2 linked regions of the Crateriforma conspicua genome follow. The protein of the gene in region 2 binds, or shares a complex with, the protein of the main gene of each other region. Links are inferred from orthologs where the notes say so. Each region holds a gene or a part of one and is shown on either strand. Other genes may lie near its edges.

Evidence for each region.
Region 1: the proteins of hisF (region 2) and hisH are in contact, whole or in part, in a crystal structure (PDB 6RU0), measured with the Thermotoga maritima proteins. The link is inferred for Crateriforma conspicua from one-to-one orthologs. Residues at the interface, in WP_004080486.1 of Thermotoga maritima: Met1, Leu2, Ala3, Arg5, Ser40, Glu41, Asp45, Glu46, Ala70, Glu71, Ile73, Asp74, Ile75, Pro76, Phe77, Asp98, Lys99, Ser122, Gln123, Glu161, Thr195, Leu196, Asn247, Arg249, Glu251; in WP_004080484.1 of Thermotoga maritima: Asn15, Arg18, Arg22, Arg117, Leu118, Pro119, His120, Met121, Gly122, Trp123, Asn124, Asn134, Gly135, Tyr136, Tyr138, Val140, Tyr158, Glu180, Lys181, Ser182, Ser183, Lys184, Ile185.

The regions. Positions count from the first base shown.
Region 1 is NZ_CP036319.1:823,773-830,718, forward strand. Bases 2,032-5,031 are described here. They hold hisH (imidazole glycerol phosphate synthase subunit HisH), read right to left. Parts: upstream 3,847-5,031; coding sequence 3,217-3,846; downstream 2,032-3,216. Other genes in these bases: Mal65_RS02985 (efflux RND transporter periplasmic adaptor subunit), read right to left, coding at 2,032-2,539; Mal65_RS02990 (hypothetical protein), read right to left, coding at 2,681-3,220; Mal65_RS03000 (PVC-type heme-binding CxxCH protein), read right to left, coding at 3,843-5,031. Also shown: Mal65_RS02980 (TolC family protein), read left to right, coding at 1-1,466; more of Mal65_RS02985, read right to left, coding at 1,478-2,031; more of Mal65_RS03000, read right to left, coding at 5,032-6,899. UniProt on the Escherichia coli protein: IGPS catalyzes the conversion of PRFAR and glutamine to IGP, AICAR and glutamate. The HisH subunit catalyzes the hydrolysis of glutamine to glutamate and ammonia as part of the synthesis of IGP and AICAR.
Region 2 is NZ_CP036319.1:108,860-115,740, forward strand. Bases 1,569-4,503 are described here. They hold hisF (imidazole glycerol phosphate synthase subunit HisF), read right to left. Parts: upstream 3,453-4,503; coding sequence 2,685-3,452; downstream 1,569-2,684. Other genes in these bases: purH (bifunctional phosphoribosylaminoimidazolecarboxamide formyltransferase/IMP cyclohydrolase), read right to left, coding at 1,569-1,663; Mal65_RS00355 (thioesterase II family protein), read right to left, coding at 1,774-2,586; Mal65_RS00365 (fructosamine kinase family protein), read right to left, coding at 3,655-4,503. In the rest of the region: indole-3-glycerol phosphate synthase TrpC, read right to left, coding at 1-11; more of purH, read right to left, coding at 83-1,568; more of Mal65_RS00365, read right to left, coding at 4,504-4,551; Mal65_RS00370 (transglutaminase-like domain-containing protein), read right to left, coding at 4,571-5,653; Mal65_RS00375 (circularly permuted type 2 ATP-grasp protein), read right to left, coding at 5,650-6,881.

The sequences.
Region 1 (6,946 bases), 720 kb from region 2 along the record:
CGATCGAAGTCACCGACCCGTTCTTTGGGCCCGCCGCCGCGTTGGCGGAATTTGACAGTCAGCTTTCCGCCAGTCTGAACACGGCCAATAACGACCGTGTTTTCAACAACGCGACGCTGGGCGGTGAGGTTCAGGAACTGGTGCAGGACACCGCCGAAGCGACAATCGGATGGCAAAAGCGGTCGGTCAGTGGTGCGGTCTTTGATATCCAGCGGGTGCATCTGTACGACAACAACAATCGGCAAGGCAATCGGTTTCCCAATTACTGGGAATCCTATTTCGAAGCCGGGGTGCGTCAGCCGCTGCTGCGTGGTGCCGGGCGGACGTTCAATGAAATCGCCGGACCCAATGCCAGTCCTGGATTCAACTTTTCCAACGGCATCTTGATCGCAAGGATGAACACGCAGATCAGCGATATCGATTTTCGAATCGCGTTGCGTGATTTCGTTCAAGAACTGTATGCCACCTATTGGACGCTTCGCCGAGAGTATCAGTCGCTGGAAAGTCTGTTGGAGGCCAAGCAGATGGCCTACGAAACTTGGCAATCGACCCTGGCACGACGCGAGGCAGACTTGCAGGGTGGCGAAGCCGATAAAGAAGCTCAGGCACGTTCCCGCTACTATCAACTGCGACGTCAGATCATCAACGTGTTGGATGCGGACCAGCCACAATCCGGACTACTGGTCACGGAACGTCGGTTACGACAAATGTTGGGTATGCCCATCAACGAAGGCACGATTCTGTTTCCCGTTGATCCGCCGGCCGACGTGAAATATGTGTTCGATTTTCCTGCGTTGGTGCAGCGAGGTCTCAGTTATCGCGATGAACTGCGGCGACAATCGATTCGCGTTCAACAGGAACGTTATCGTTTGATCGCGGCAAAGAACTTCTTGTTGCCACAAGTCGATCTGATCGGACGATATCGCGTTCGCGGGTTCGGCGACGACCTGTTCGGTGACGGTCTGGATCGTTTCAGTTCCGCGTTCGACGATTTCTATTCGTTCGACCACCAGGAGTGGCAGTTCGGGCTGGAAATGGGCGTTCCCGTTGGTCGACGCCAGGCAAAGGCAGCGGTGGCTAACGCGAAACTGCAGCTGAATCGACAGTTGACAATTCTGGATCAACAGCAAACCGCTTTGCGTACCGAGATCAGTGATGCGTACAGCGAAGTCGACGCGGCCTATGATGCGTTGACGGTGTCAAAAGAAATCCTAGACGCTTCCCAAGATCGGTACGACGCATCGTTGGCGCTGTATGAGAACGACAAGATTCAGATCGAATTCTTGCTGGATGCTCAACAGGAATTGGTGCGATCACAACAGCAAATGGCCGAAGACCAAAGCAGGTATTCCCTGTCATTGATTCAGTTGAACGCGGTGACCGGGACCCTGTTAACCGATCTAGGGATCAACGTCGCTTATGGGCCATGCGGTACACAAGAATCCCTGGTGGAAGATCACCCCTGATTCACCCGGCATCAACGCGGCACCGGTCCCATTTCAATCGACATCGTTCCTTTCATGCCGGCACGCAACCGTCGGTCGGGGTTGTCGATTCGTGCCCAAAGACGTGTTTGACCGGTGACCGGGTGCAGTTCCGGCGAAACAAAGGTCACGTTCCCGGTCCATGTTTCGGGGCCCGACGATGCGGTCATCGGGGTCGCTGCACTGGCCATGCTGGGGGTCGCACCACCGGCCATGCTGGTCGCACGCAAGCGAAATTCCACCTTGGCGTCTAGCAATTCATCGCCATAACGCTGACCGTCGACAAAGCACTCCACACGAATCGGATTTAGCGAGATGACTCGAACGAGCGGTTTGCCCTGTTCCACCCACTGACCGGGTTCGACCATGACTTCGGCAACGCGACCGCCGATGGGGGATTGATAGTGGTGCTTGGTCAAACGGGTTTCGATCAGACGAACGGCCGCCAGTTTTTCCTTTGCTTTAGCCGTGGCGATTTCCCGTTGTTGATCCGCCTGTTCGATCGCCAGCGTGGATTGGTCGACGACCAATTGCAATCGTTCGATTTCCGTTCCGCTGATCGCTCCGGCGAAACGCTGGTTGGCCTGTTGTGACTTTTGCAATTCTTGTTGATGAACGTCCAGCGACCTTTGGGCGTACCGAGCGTCGACATCGTTGCGGCTTTCGATGACGGCGGCTTCGTAGGCGGCTTTGGCGGCTTGATATTCCGCATTGATTTCTTCGTCGGCAAATTGAACCATCAATGCTGCAGGTTCGATGGAATCGCCTTCGCGGACATGAATGCTTTGGATGATCCCGCTGATCGGTGATGCCAGCGTCGTGTTTTGAATCAGCGACGTTTGGGCATCGACCCGAATGATCGCTGACGTTGTGGTCGATTCCGGCGATGGGCTTGCGCTGACACTGCTTTCCGGTGGCGTTTGCCCGATCACATGGCCGGCGAAAACGCACGACATGATGGCCAGCACGGTGCAGCCGGTTAGGTCAAGATCGCAAAACGCTTTGGGTAACAACGATCGGCATTGGCTTGTTTGGGCAGCGGAAAACAATGACATCGAACCTGGATCCCCAAGACGCAAGGCGGGTGAACGGGCCCCGGGGGCCTTGCCGGCAAAGCTAGTCGCCGGGGCAAGTCGATTCAATGATTTCCAAGCGTCTTGGCCGCAGGTCGATTCCTGGCGTAGCAATCGTGCGGGTTATTCACCCACCGGACGGCGGACGGTCACCCGATAGGCCCAAACGTACGTCGGGCCGGATTCCGAGGTCGGTCGTAGACAAACCGATGTACCGTCGGTGTCTTGGCGAGTCGATGGTTCGGCGGCGATGTCGATCAGTGATCGATGTTCGGCGGGCCATTGATAGGTCGACCGAGGGTCCGCTGGGGCTTCCTTGCTGCGGCACGCCCACTCAAATCGAATGGTGCATGCATCGTCGGTACAGGATTCCGGTTCGACACTGACGCTGAAATGGCTGGTTCCGCTGGCACCGACGCCCAAGGCGACGCAACGTTCACCGATCGATTCAACGGACACTTGTTGTAGGGGTGCCGAATCAGGCCAGACATCTTCGCCCGTTCCTTCGACAGATTGCAGCAGTGGTTGATCGCCGAAAGCAACGTCGTGGCAAAACCGGTCTTTTTGCCAATGGAAGTGGACCGTGAAGTTGCCGATGCCCAGCAGAACATCCTGCGGCAGTGCATCATTCGGGCGAGCGGTTGCGTCGGCGGGGTGGGTCATGAGGCGACCGTACCTGCAACGGGCAAATCATTGAAACCGGACAACAGTTTCAGTCCATCCGCTTGGCTCTTTTCCGGGTGGAACTGGCACGCGTAAACATTTTCTTTCCACACCATCGCACAGAACGGACCGCCGTAGTCGGATGTCAACGCGACGACATCGGGATCGTCGGGGCGTACGTAGTAGCTGTGGACAAAGTAAAAGTGTGTGCCGTCGGGGATGTCTTTTAAAATCGGGGCATCATTTTTGCGTTGGACTTGGTTCCATCCCATGTGAGGAACCTTGTAGCTGTCGTCCAGTTCGAAACGAACGACGTCGCCGCTGATGATCCCCAAACCTTCGTGTTCGCCGTGTTCGGTGCTGCGGTCAAACAACAACTGCAATCCCAAACAGATCCCCAAAAATGGCCGGCCCGAGGCGACGAAATCGCGAATCGGCGCGGCCAAGTCGCGACGATGAATTTCGTCCATAGCATCACCGAAGGCACCGACCCCTGGCAGAATCAGTTTCTGGGCTCCGGCGATCGTCTGTGGGTCGGATGTGATTTCGGCTTGGCCGCCGACACGCTCGATTGCTTTCTGGACGCTCCGCAGATTGCCCATCTGGTAGTCGACGATCGTGATCATGGTTGTTCCGGCAAAGGGACTTGAGTCGGACCTGTCAGGTACGCGAAAAGGTCGTGGCGGTCTTGATCGGACATCGCATCGATCAAACCATCGGGCATCGCAGACTTTTCAGTCTTTTGGGCTTCTTCGATTTCATCCGCAGCCACTGTGATCTTGTCGGTTGCGGTCTGAATCGTCCAGGTGCGGTCGTTTTCGTCCAAGACCAAGCCGTTGACGACCCGGCCGTCGGCTAGCAAAACCACGGTCATGCGAAAGTCCTTGTCCACAACGGCACTGGGATCGATCACATTTTCCAAGATGTAATCCCAGTTGGATCGGTTCGCGCCGGTCAAGTCGGGGCCGACGTCGCCGCCCGATCCGTACAGACGGTGGCAGGTCCCACAATTTTTTTCGAACAGGAATCGGCCGCGTCGCGCGTCGGCGGTTTTCAAGACGCCGGTCGCAAAGTCCGATTTCAACGCTTCGATTTGGCGTCGTTTTTCGATCGGGCTGACTCGAACCTTGCCCCAGACGCGGTCAATGCGATTCGATAGGGAAGCATCCGCCAAACTGTGGATTTGGCGGACCTGTGACGCGGTGACATCCGCACGTGGGATCTTGTTGCTTTCCAAAGCGTCGATCAATTGGTCGGCAAAGGAAACGCGGCTGACCAACAGCGACACCACTTCCGGCCTGCGGGGCGCGCGAAACCGGTTGTACTGTGCCAAGATCATGCGGGCGACCTCGGGGTTGTCGAACGTCGACAAACCTTTGGCCGCGACCACATTCGTTCGTGGATCGCGAAGAAGTTTCTGGCAGACTTCGAACAGATTATCTGGACGACTGTCGATCAACGTTTGGACGGCCGACAGACGCTGCGCGGGATCCGCCGATCCATCGAGTGCCAGATCGGTGATGGCTTCCAAAGCCTGTCCGTTGCCAAAGACCACGTCCAGGTTTTGGATCTGACGTGACAAGCCGTTCTGTTTGGCCGAAGCTGCGAATGTATCCCATCCCAGAGGACGGTCCACCCGACGGACACCGCGAACCGCAGCGGACAAACCGCTGATGACATCGGCCACTGCATCGGCATCGTCGGAAGCGGCGATGCCACGCAGGATTTGTGTCAAGGGTTCCGGAGACGTTGCGACGTCTTCGGCCAAACGACGCGTCACGTTCCGTCGAATTGTCGACAGTCGGCTATCCACGCACAGGGATGCCAACTGGTCGGGCGATTGTTCCGCCACCGGCATCAGTCCGTACCAAATCAACAGCGGGATATTGTGGTCGCCTTCGTCCTGGATTCGTCGGGTCAAGGGGGACGCCAGCTTGGTCCGCAGGCTGACGGGCAACCGCTGAAGCGTCGACGCCAAGCTAAGTCGCACCAAAGCAGAATCTTCCGTTTCCGCCAGTTCAATCAGCCGGTCCAGCCAAGTCGATGCACCGGAGAAGGCTTCGTCGGATTCCTTTAGCGATGCATGCCACGGGCCCATGACGTCGTCGATGGGCCAGGAATCAGCGATGGCGCGAACGCCGATCGCACGCATCGTTTCGTCGGAATGCTTCAGCAGACGCTCCAAATCGGCATCGTTCAGTGAGCGGAGCGCCCACAGTGTGCGGGACAATCGGGCTTGCAGTTTGCTGTCAGCGGCGATCCGGCAAGTCGCACGGATTTTGCGAATGTCGTCCGCGGTCAGCGTACCGGCGACTTGGCGTGATTGCAGCACCAGTCGTGCTTGTCGAACGAACCAAGCGTTGTTGCTGGTATGTAGGGCGACCAATGATTCCACCGACTTCGCACGTAGGTCGTGCGGCGAACCCGCCAAAGCGTTGGGTGTTGCACTTGAGTCGTCACCGTCGTAGCGGATTTGGTAGATGCGTCCGCTGGTGCGATGAACGCCGGTGTGTTCGTGGCATTCGCCCGTATCACTCCAGTCCAGAACATAGACGTCGCCATCGGGCCCGTACGACATTTCCATGCCGCGGAACCAAGGATCGCTGGCGATCATGAAGTCCGGTTCGTGCCGGGCAACGTAGCCCCCGCCGATGCGTTCCAACCGTTCCACGTTGGCCCGCCGACCGTGCAAATTCAAAGTGAACAGTTTTCCGTCATAGATGTTCGGCCATTTGCCGCCGCGATAAATCATTGCCCCGCAATGGGCGTGCCCGCCGCCGAAATCGTTGGCCGCACCATCGCGCGACGCCTGCCATGTTCCGCCGGTGTCGAAGTGCCAGTGGTCGGCGTGAAAGTCGATCAGTTGATACGTGTGGCGATTCGGATCCAGCGTGAAGGGCCGCCGAAAATGAGCGCCCGCGATTCCATGCCACAGATGGCCGATGACCGTGTTGGTAAAGAACAGATCACCCGCTTCGTTCCAGTCGTGGCCCCAGGGATTGGTGGTTCCCGCGTTGATCACTTCCACCGCGGACGTGGTCGGATGATACCGCCAGATGCCGCCCTCCAGTGCAACGCGTTGTTCGTCGGGGGTTCCAGGGGTGCCGATTCGTCCCGGGCATGATCCGCCACAGCGTCCGTAAAGCCAACCGTCGGGACCGAATCGCAGGCCGTTGGCAAAGTTGTGATAGTTCTGCTTGGCGACTTCGAATCCATCCAGGATGACTTCGGCCGGACCGTCGGCCACGCCATCACCGTTGGCATCGGGGATGAACAGCAACTGCGGCGGGCACATCAGCCAGACGCCACCGAGCCCGACTTCGACACTGGTCAACATCTGCACGTCGTCGGTAAAGACGTGTCGCTGGTCGGAACGACCGTCGCCGTCTTGGTCGACAAAGAACAGGACTCGATCACGAAGGCTGCGATTGAAACGTTCGCTGCGATCGGAATAGGTGTAGTTTTCCGCCACCCACAGTCGACCTCGCGCGTCCCAAGCCATGTCGATGGGATTTTGAACGTCGGGTTCGGCGGCAAAAACCCGTGCGGAAAAACCGTCGGGCAATTGCATGGTGGATGCCGCCTGTTCGGCCGACATCACCGGAGCGTCGCCGTCGCGATCGTTGTTGATCGGCGTGGGGAAATCGTCGGCGCCGGCGGTTGTGACGGCGATGGTCATCAACATCCCGACGACCAAGGCCGGAAAGTGGAACCGTTGCGTGTTGC
Region 2 (6,881 bases):
AGAATGTTCATCGTGACGTTGGCTGGGGATGCGGACCGATGCGATTGGCTTGCCGTGGTGCCCCGCCGGCACATGCGCTGAATCAGTGTTTAAAGTGACGCCGACCGGTCAGCACCATTGGCAAATCATGTTCATCACACGCTTCGATCACTTCGTCGTCGCGACGTGAACCCCCGGGCTGGACGATGGCAACCACACCGGCATCGGCGGCGGCTTCGATCGAATCGGGAAACGGAAAGAACGCATCGCTGCCCAACACCGAACCGGCGACGCGATCGCCCGCTTTTTTGATGCTGATTTCGACGCTGTCGACACGGCTCATCTGCCCCGCCCCGACGCCGACCAGCGATGTGTCGCGGGCCAGCACGATGGCGTTGCTTTTGACGTGTCGGACCATTTCCCAAGCGAAGGAAATATCGTCCCACATTTCACTGGGCACTTGTGCCTCGGTGGCTGTTTTCCATTGCAGCGGTGCGCTGGTCATGCGGTCGGCATCTTGAACCAGCATGCCACCGCTGATGAATCGTTTCGCCAGCCCGCTGGGTTGATCATCCAAACGGCCCACCTGCATCAAGCGGACGTTGTCTTTCCAACGTGGCTTGGACGTCAGCAAGCCGACCGCGCCGGCCTGGAAATCGGGCGCGACGATCGCTTCGATGAACAGCCCCGGTTGGCAAAGCAGTTCGGCGGTTTCCACGTCGACGGTGCGGTTGAAACCCAGCACACTGCCGAAGGCCGAAAGCGGATCACCGTCCAATGCCTTTTGACAGGCGTTGGCCAGTTTCGTGTCCGTTGCCGCACCACACGGATTGTTGTGCTTGATCACCGAAACGGCTGGTTGTGCGAAACCGCGAACGATTTCCAAAGCCGAATCCAGATCCAACAGGTTGTTGTAGGAAAGCTCTTTGCCGCTGATTTGACGAGCGGCGACCAGGTTGGCTGAACGGACCGAAGGGTCCAAGTAAAGCGCCGCACGTTGGTGCGGGTTCTCGCCGTATCGCAATTGTGATTTGCGTCGCAGGGTCAGGTGCATCGATGCCGGGAAATCACCGCTGATCGATTCGCCCAGCATGTAATCGGCGATCGCGCGATCATAGGTCGCGGTGTGATCAAAAGCCTCGGCGGCAAGCTGCTTTCGCAAATCGACGGTCGTGCCGCCATGTTCTTGCAGTTGGTCCAGGATGTCGCCGTACTGTTCACTGCTGGTGGCCACCGCAACGTCGCGATGATTCTTGGCCGCCGCCCGCACCAAACTGGGACCGCCGATGTCGATTTGTTCGATGCATTCTTCGCGGGTCGCACCGACGCGCGATGCCGTTGCTTCGAAGGGATACAGGTTGACGACGACCAAATCGATCGGCTCGATGTCGTGTTCCTGGATCGCATCGACGTGTTCGTCGTTATCGCGAATCGCCAAGATGCCGCCGAAAATCTTGGGGTGCAGCGTTTTGACGCGGCCGTCCAACATCTCCGGAAAACCGGTGTATTCGGCGACGTCCAAGACCTCCACACCGCACTCTTCCAAGTGACGCCGTGTGCCGCCGGTGCTGTAAATCGTTACACCGGCCCGTTGCAGCCCGGTCGCCAGATCAGCCAACCCCATTTTGTCGCTGACACTGATCAAGGCACTTTGAATGGGGACGACGTCCGACACTGGATTCATACTGCGGTGTTGGGGTAAACAAAAACGGCGAAAACGTTTACGGCGCGCCGCCCACTGTGACCGAAGGCGGGGGAATCGGCAAGCTGTCCGGCGGATCGAGGCGGCGAAATTCAACGCGGTTCGGGCAAATCCCAGGCGGCCGCGGTGAAGACTTCTGCGATCCGCTGCAGCGGGAAAAAGTGGTCACCCGGCAAGGTCTGCAGCCGCACCGGGGGCTCGGTGAAAAGGTCCCAACGTTGGACGTCCGCCAGACTGACCGCTCGGTCGTCGGTACCGACCATCGCCGTGACCGGGACCGGCAATGCAGCCGCATCCAAGTCGGGTCGATAACGTTCCAGCAATCCCAGATCGCTTCGCAACCCTGGAACGAAATGCGACCACGTTTCGTCGTTGTCCAAAATCTCTGGCGGCACGCCACCGAACAGCTCGTCCACCTGTTGCATCAACGATCGGTTATCCAACGTGTGCAACTCGGTTTGATGCGTCAATCGATCGGGGGCGGGAAACGACATCACGACCAGCCGCGCCGGCGAATGGCCCGCGTCGATCAAGCGTCGTGTGACTTCGTAGGCCAGCACCGATCCAAAGCTGTGGCCCAGAACGACGAAGGGAAGCCGACCGATTCCAAAGTCCTGCTGTAGGATCGCTGCGTACTGATCGGCCAGGGTGTGAAGTTCACCATCAAAGCGTTCGTCGATCGCGTCTTCACGCAGCGGTGTCACCGGGGTCAACAGTCGGATATCGGGCAAATCCGCCGCCGCGATCCGATCGACCGACTGGCGAACCCGATGGGCCAGCGTGTTGGATCCACCGCCGGCGTGATGAAACCAAACACAGTCGACCTTGGGATCCGAACCGCCGGTGTCGATCTGCCGGAACCTTGGTTGGTACGCTTTCAAAGTCGAATCCGGGTTGTCAGACATGAGGGATCGTGGGATGGACCGATCGGTTCGATGACGGCTGGAGACAGGCGGACAAGTGGGAATGACCGATGACCGCGGGATTCCGTTCGGGCAAAGTATCAGAGGCGAACGGGAACCCCGGCGTCACGCATGACGCGTTTGGTTTCTTCGATGGTGAATTGGCCAAAGTGAAAGATGCTGGCGGCCAGTGCCGCGTCGGCTTTTCCTTTCAAGATCGCATCGGCCAGATGACTCGGATGCCCCGCCCCACCGCTGGCCACCACTGGGATGTGAACGGCTTCGCTGACGGCCGATGTGATGGGCAAGTCGTACCCGTCACAAGTGCCGTCGGCATCCATGCTGGTCAACACGATTTCGCCGGCACCCAACGATTCGACTTCTTTCGCCCAAGCCACCGCTTCGAGTCCGGTCGGTGTTCGGCCGCCGTTGATGTGCACTTCCCAAAACTCTTGTCCGTCGCGGTCGACACGTTTGGGATCGATGTTGACGACGATGCACTGGCTGCCGAATCGGTCCGCCGCTTTGCGAACGAAGTCCGGATCTTTGCAGGCCGCGGAATTGATCGAGACCTTGTCGCACCCGGCTGACAACAGACTGCGAACGTCGTCGATGGTTCGGACGCCACCGCCGACGGTCAGCGGCATGAAGACCTGTTCGGCAGTCCTTCGAACCACGTCCAGGATGATGTCCCGTTCTTCGTGGCTGGCCGTGATGTCCAGATAGACCAGTTCATCGGCGCCCTCAGCCTCGTATCGCTGGGCGACTTCGACCGGATCACCGGCGTCACGCAAATTGACAAAGTTGGTGCCTTTGACGACGCGGCCTCCGTGGACGTCTAAGCAAGGGATCACTCGGGCGGCAAGCATGGCAGGGTCGTAATCGGCAGCGGCGCTGGAATTAAAAAACGAAATTCGGAAACATCAACGGGCCGGTGGATCTGAATTGATCCCAGTGGATCTGAATCAAAAATCGGCACGCAGGTTCGGACAACGTACCGCGAAAATCGGTCGGATCCCAGATCCCGCGACTCGGTGCCGATACGTGGCCCCCGAACGGGAAATCGCGGGGCTATCGTTCGCGCAGCACCATCGCCGCCGTCCGTTGGCACTGGGAAAGGTATCCGCCGCCGAACAAATTCAAATGGTTCAGCAGATGATAAAGCACGTACAACTGAACGCGTCGCCGCCATCCATCGGCCAGGGGGCGAACGTCTTGATAGGCATCATAAAATTCGCGTGGACATGATCCGAACAGTTGGATCATCCCAAATTCCGCTTCGCCGCACCCGCGATACACCGCGGGGTCGATCAATGCGACCCGCCCGTCGTTGGTGCACAGGTAATTGCCGCTCCATAAATCGCCGTGCAACAGACTGACGGTCGAATGACGCCCGGACAACAAATCATCCATGCGATCGATGACTTGTTGCACGTCTGATTTCAGTCGCGAGTCTGACCATCCGTTGTCGACCGCCAACTTCAACTGGTAACCGATGCGCTGTTGGGCAACAAAGGCCACCCAGCTTTCGCATGGCTGATTCCGCTGGATGGTGGCACCCAGGAAATTGTCCCGGTGCCAACCGTGCCGGTCATCGGTCGTCTCCGATGCGACGTGATGTTCGGCCAGTCGACGGCCGAACCCGGCAAAGAAATCAGCCGTCGGAGATTCTGATTGGATCCAGCGGGTGACCAGAAAGCTGTGGGATGCATCGACACCGGTCGCGATTGGTTCCGGGATGTGGATTACACCCGTCGATCGAAGTGCGTCCAAGCCGTCCCATTCGCAGGCAAAGTTCTCCGCGAAGTCGACCGTGTTGGTTTTGACGAACCAGGTGTCCGGTTGGTCTTGATCGCTAATGCCTCGGACACAGACGGCATCGCTGATGCAACCGCCACCCACCGAGTCGACCGAGTCGATCCGGCGAATTTGCGGAACGTGTCGGGGCAACCAATCTTTCAACATCATCGATGGTGTCGGCTACGTTTTAGACCACTGCGACATCCACGCTGACATACAAGTCGGCGGTTCCGCCGCCGATCGCGACGCCACGCATGGGGCTGACGTCGCGGTAGTCGCGCCCCAAACAAATCGGTATATGGTCACGACCCGCGATGCATCCGTTGGTCGGATCCAAATCCAACCAACCATGATCCAGGCCCACAAAGACACTGAGCCAAGCGTGCGATTCATCGGCACCGACCAGTTTTTCTTTCCCCGGTGGTGGCAGCGTCCGCAGGTAACCGCTGACGTATCGTGCCGCCAGCCCCATTGATCGCAGGCATGCGATTTGGACTTGGGCGAAGTCTTGGCAGACACCCGCCTTCAAATCAAATGACTGATGGACCGGCGTGTCCACGTTGGTTGCCGTGGTGTCGTAGCGGAAATCGGCGTGAATGCGACGCGTCAGATCTTCCACCGCGTCGTACAACGATTCGTGCGCATCAAACGACGGTTGGGCGTATTGGCGGTACCGTGCACCGATCGGAATCACGGGTGATGCGAAACGAAACTCGGCGACATCAAACAGGGCCAAGTCGATTGGTGTGGCCAAGTCGTCACAGACTTGTTTCCACGGAACGCCGCGAGCTTGATCGTTCCAAACCAGACTGGTCACTTGGACTTCGCTGTCCACGTCGACCACCAAGACGTCATGCAACGCTTCGATCGAAAAGGTTTCGACTTCGTTGCCGAAGTAATCGATATGCGTTTCCTGGGAATCGGGGTTCGGCGAAATCGTGGTTCCGCTGCGCAACACTTGGACCGTCGGCAACGGGCGCGGTCGCATCCGCAGTTGGTTTTGGCACACCGCGACCGGCCCGGCATAGCTGTACCGCGTCTGGTGCCGTATGCGATACCGCACCGAGGTATCGCCGGCGTCGGGCTGATCGGCGGGCGATGGATCGGCCGTGACGGTTGGTGTGGCTAAAGGCGGTGTTGCCGCGGATGTCGCCTGGCCGTTTCCCGATGCCGGAACGTTCTCGGGCAGAACCGGTTTGGGAGGTTCCGGAATGGGGGCCTTGGCCGATGGGTCAGGGTTTTCTGGTGGCGGATCGGATGACTGCATCATGGTTGCGACGTCCCACGTGTCGTTGATGACTGGGATTGAGATTGGGACTGTGACGCCTGGTCGGGTGTCGCGTCCGGTTGCGAATCGGTTGCCGACGCGTCGGCGGATCCACTTTCGGTGTTTTCCTCTGGCGTATCGGAGCGATCGCGATAGCGAATACCCGTCAGTTCTTGGGTCGTGGCGGTGTGGAAGAAATACTGTGCGGCAATCGCGTCAGACAATCGCGGCAGTCCTTCGCTGATCCGCTGAAGCAGAACTTCCAATTGTTCGCGACGTTGGCCATTGCTGACTCCCAAAGCATTGGGATTGGCCATTTCGACTTCGTGCAACAACGATTTGGCTTGCAACTGGTCGTCACGCAGGCTGGTCGAATTCGGGTCGCGCGGAAGTTCGCTGACGAAACGGTCGATGTCCTTCAGTTGGAATGCCAGTGAACGTGGGTTGCTGTCGTCGGTGACCAACAAATCGATCACGGGGATCGGACGAACCAGGTTCATGTATCTGGCGTGATAGGTCATCAGGCTGTCGCTGGCTTCCAACACGGCTTCGAACACATTGCGTTCATTCTTGATCGTCGAAACGAGTCCGGCGGAGATCAACTCGATGGTCTGGTTGGTTCGTTCAATACGACGGCCCAATTGCAAGAACCGCCACGCGTGGGTCCGGGTCATGCTGTCGCTAGACAGACCGGCGAACGCCAGCAGGTCGACCAACAATCGATTCAGCTTTTCGATCACAAAGCCGATGTCGCTGGTGGCCCGAGACGGACGACGGCTGAGTTCTTCGGCGACACGCTTGAGAACTCGATAGGCATCGGTCGACAAACGATCGCGAACCGCCGTGGCATTGGACACGACCAACTTGGCGGCGGACTGAAGGCCTTCGGGTTGGATCGTGTCGAACACACTTTCGGGCAACACGGTTTCCAACGACGGAAACGATCCACCCAATTCGTCGATCGCATAATCGGGTTCGATTTGGCCGATACCCGCCAACGCAGCGATCAACTGCGGGATCTCGCTTTGTCGTGACGTGCTGCCTTCGCCCGCCAGGCGTCGCAAGGTGGTTCGCAGCAGGCGAGCGATCGATTCGCAGCGTTCGACATAACGACCGAGCCAAAACAAATGCTCCGCAACGCGGCTGGATAGATCGCTGCCGCCCCGCTGAAGTTCAAGCCGAGAATTCGGATCGGGCAACAACGACACGTCCCACGCGGCGGGCTGTTCGT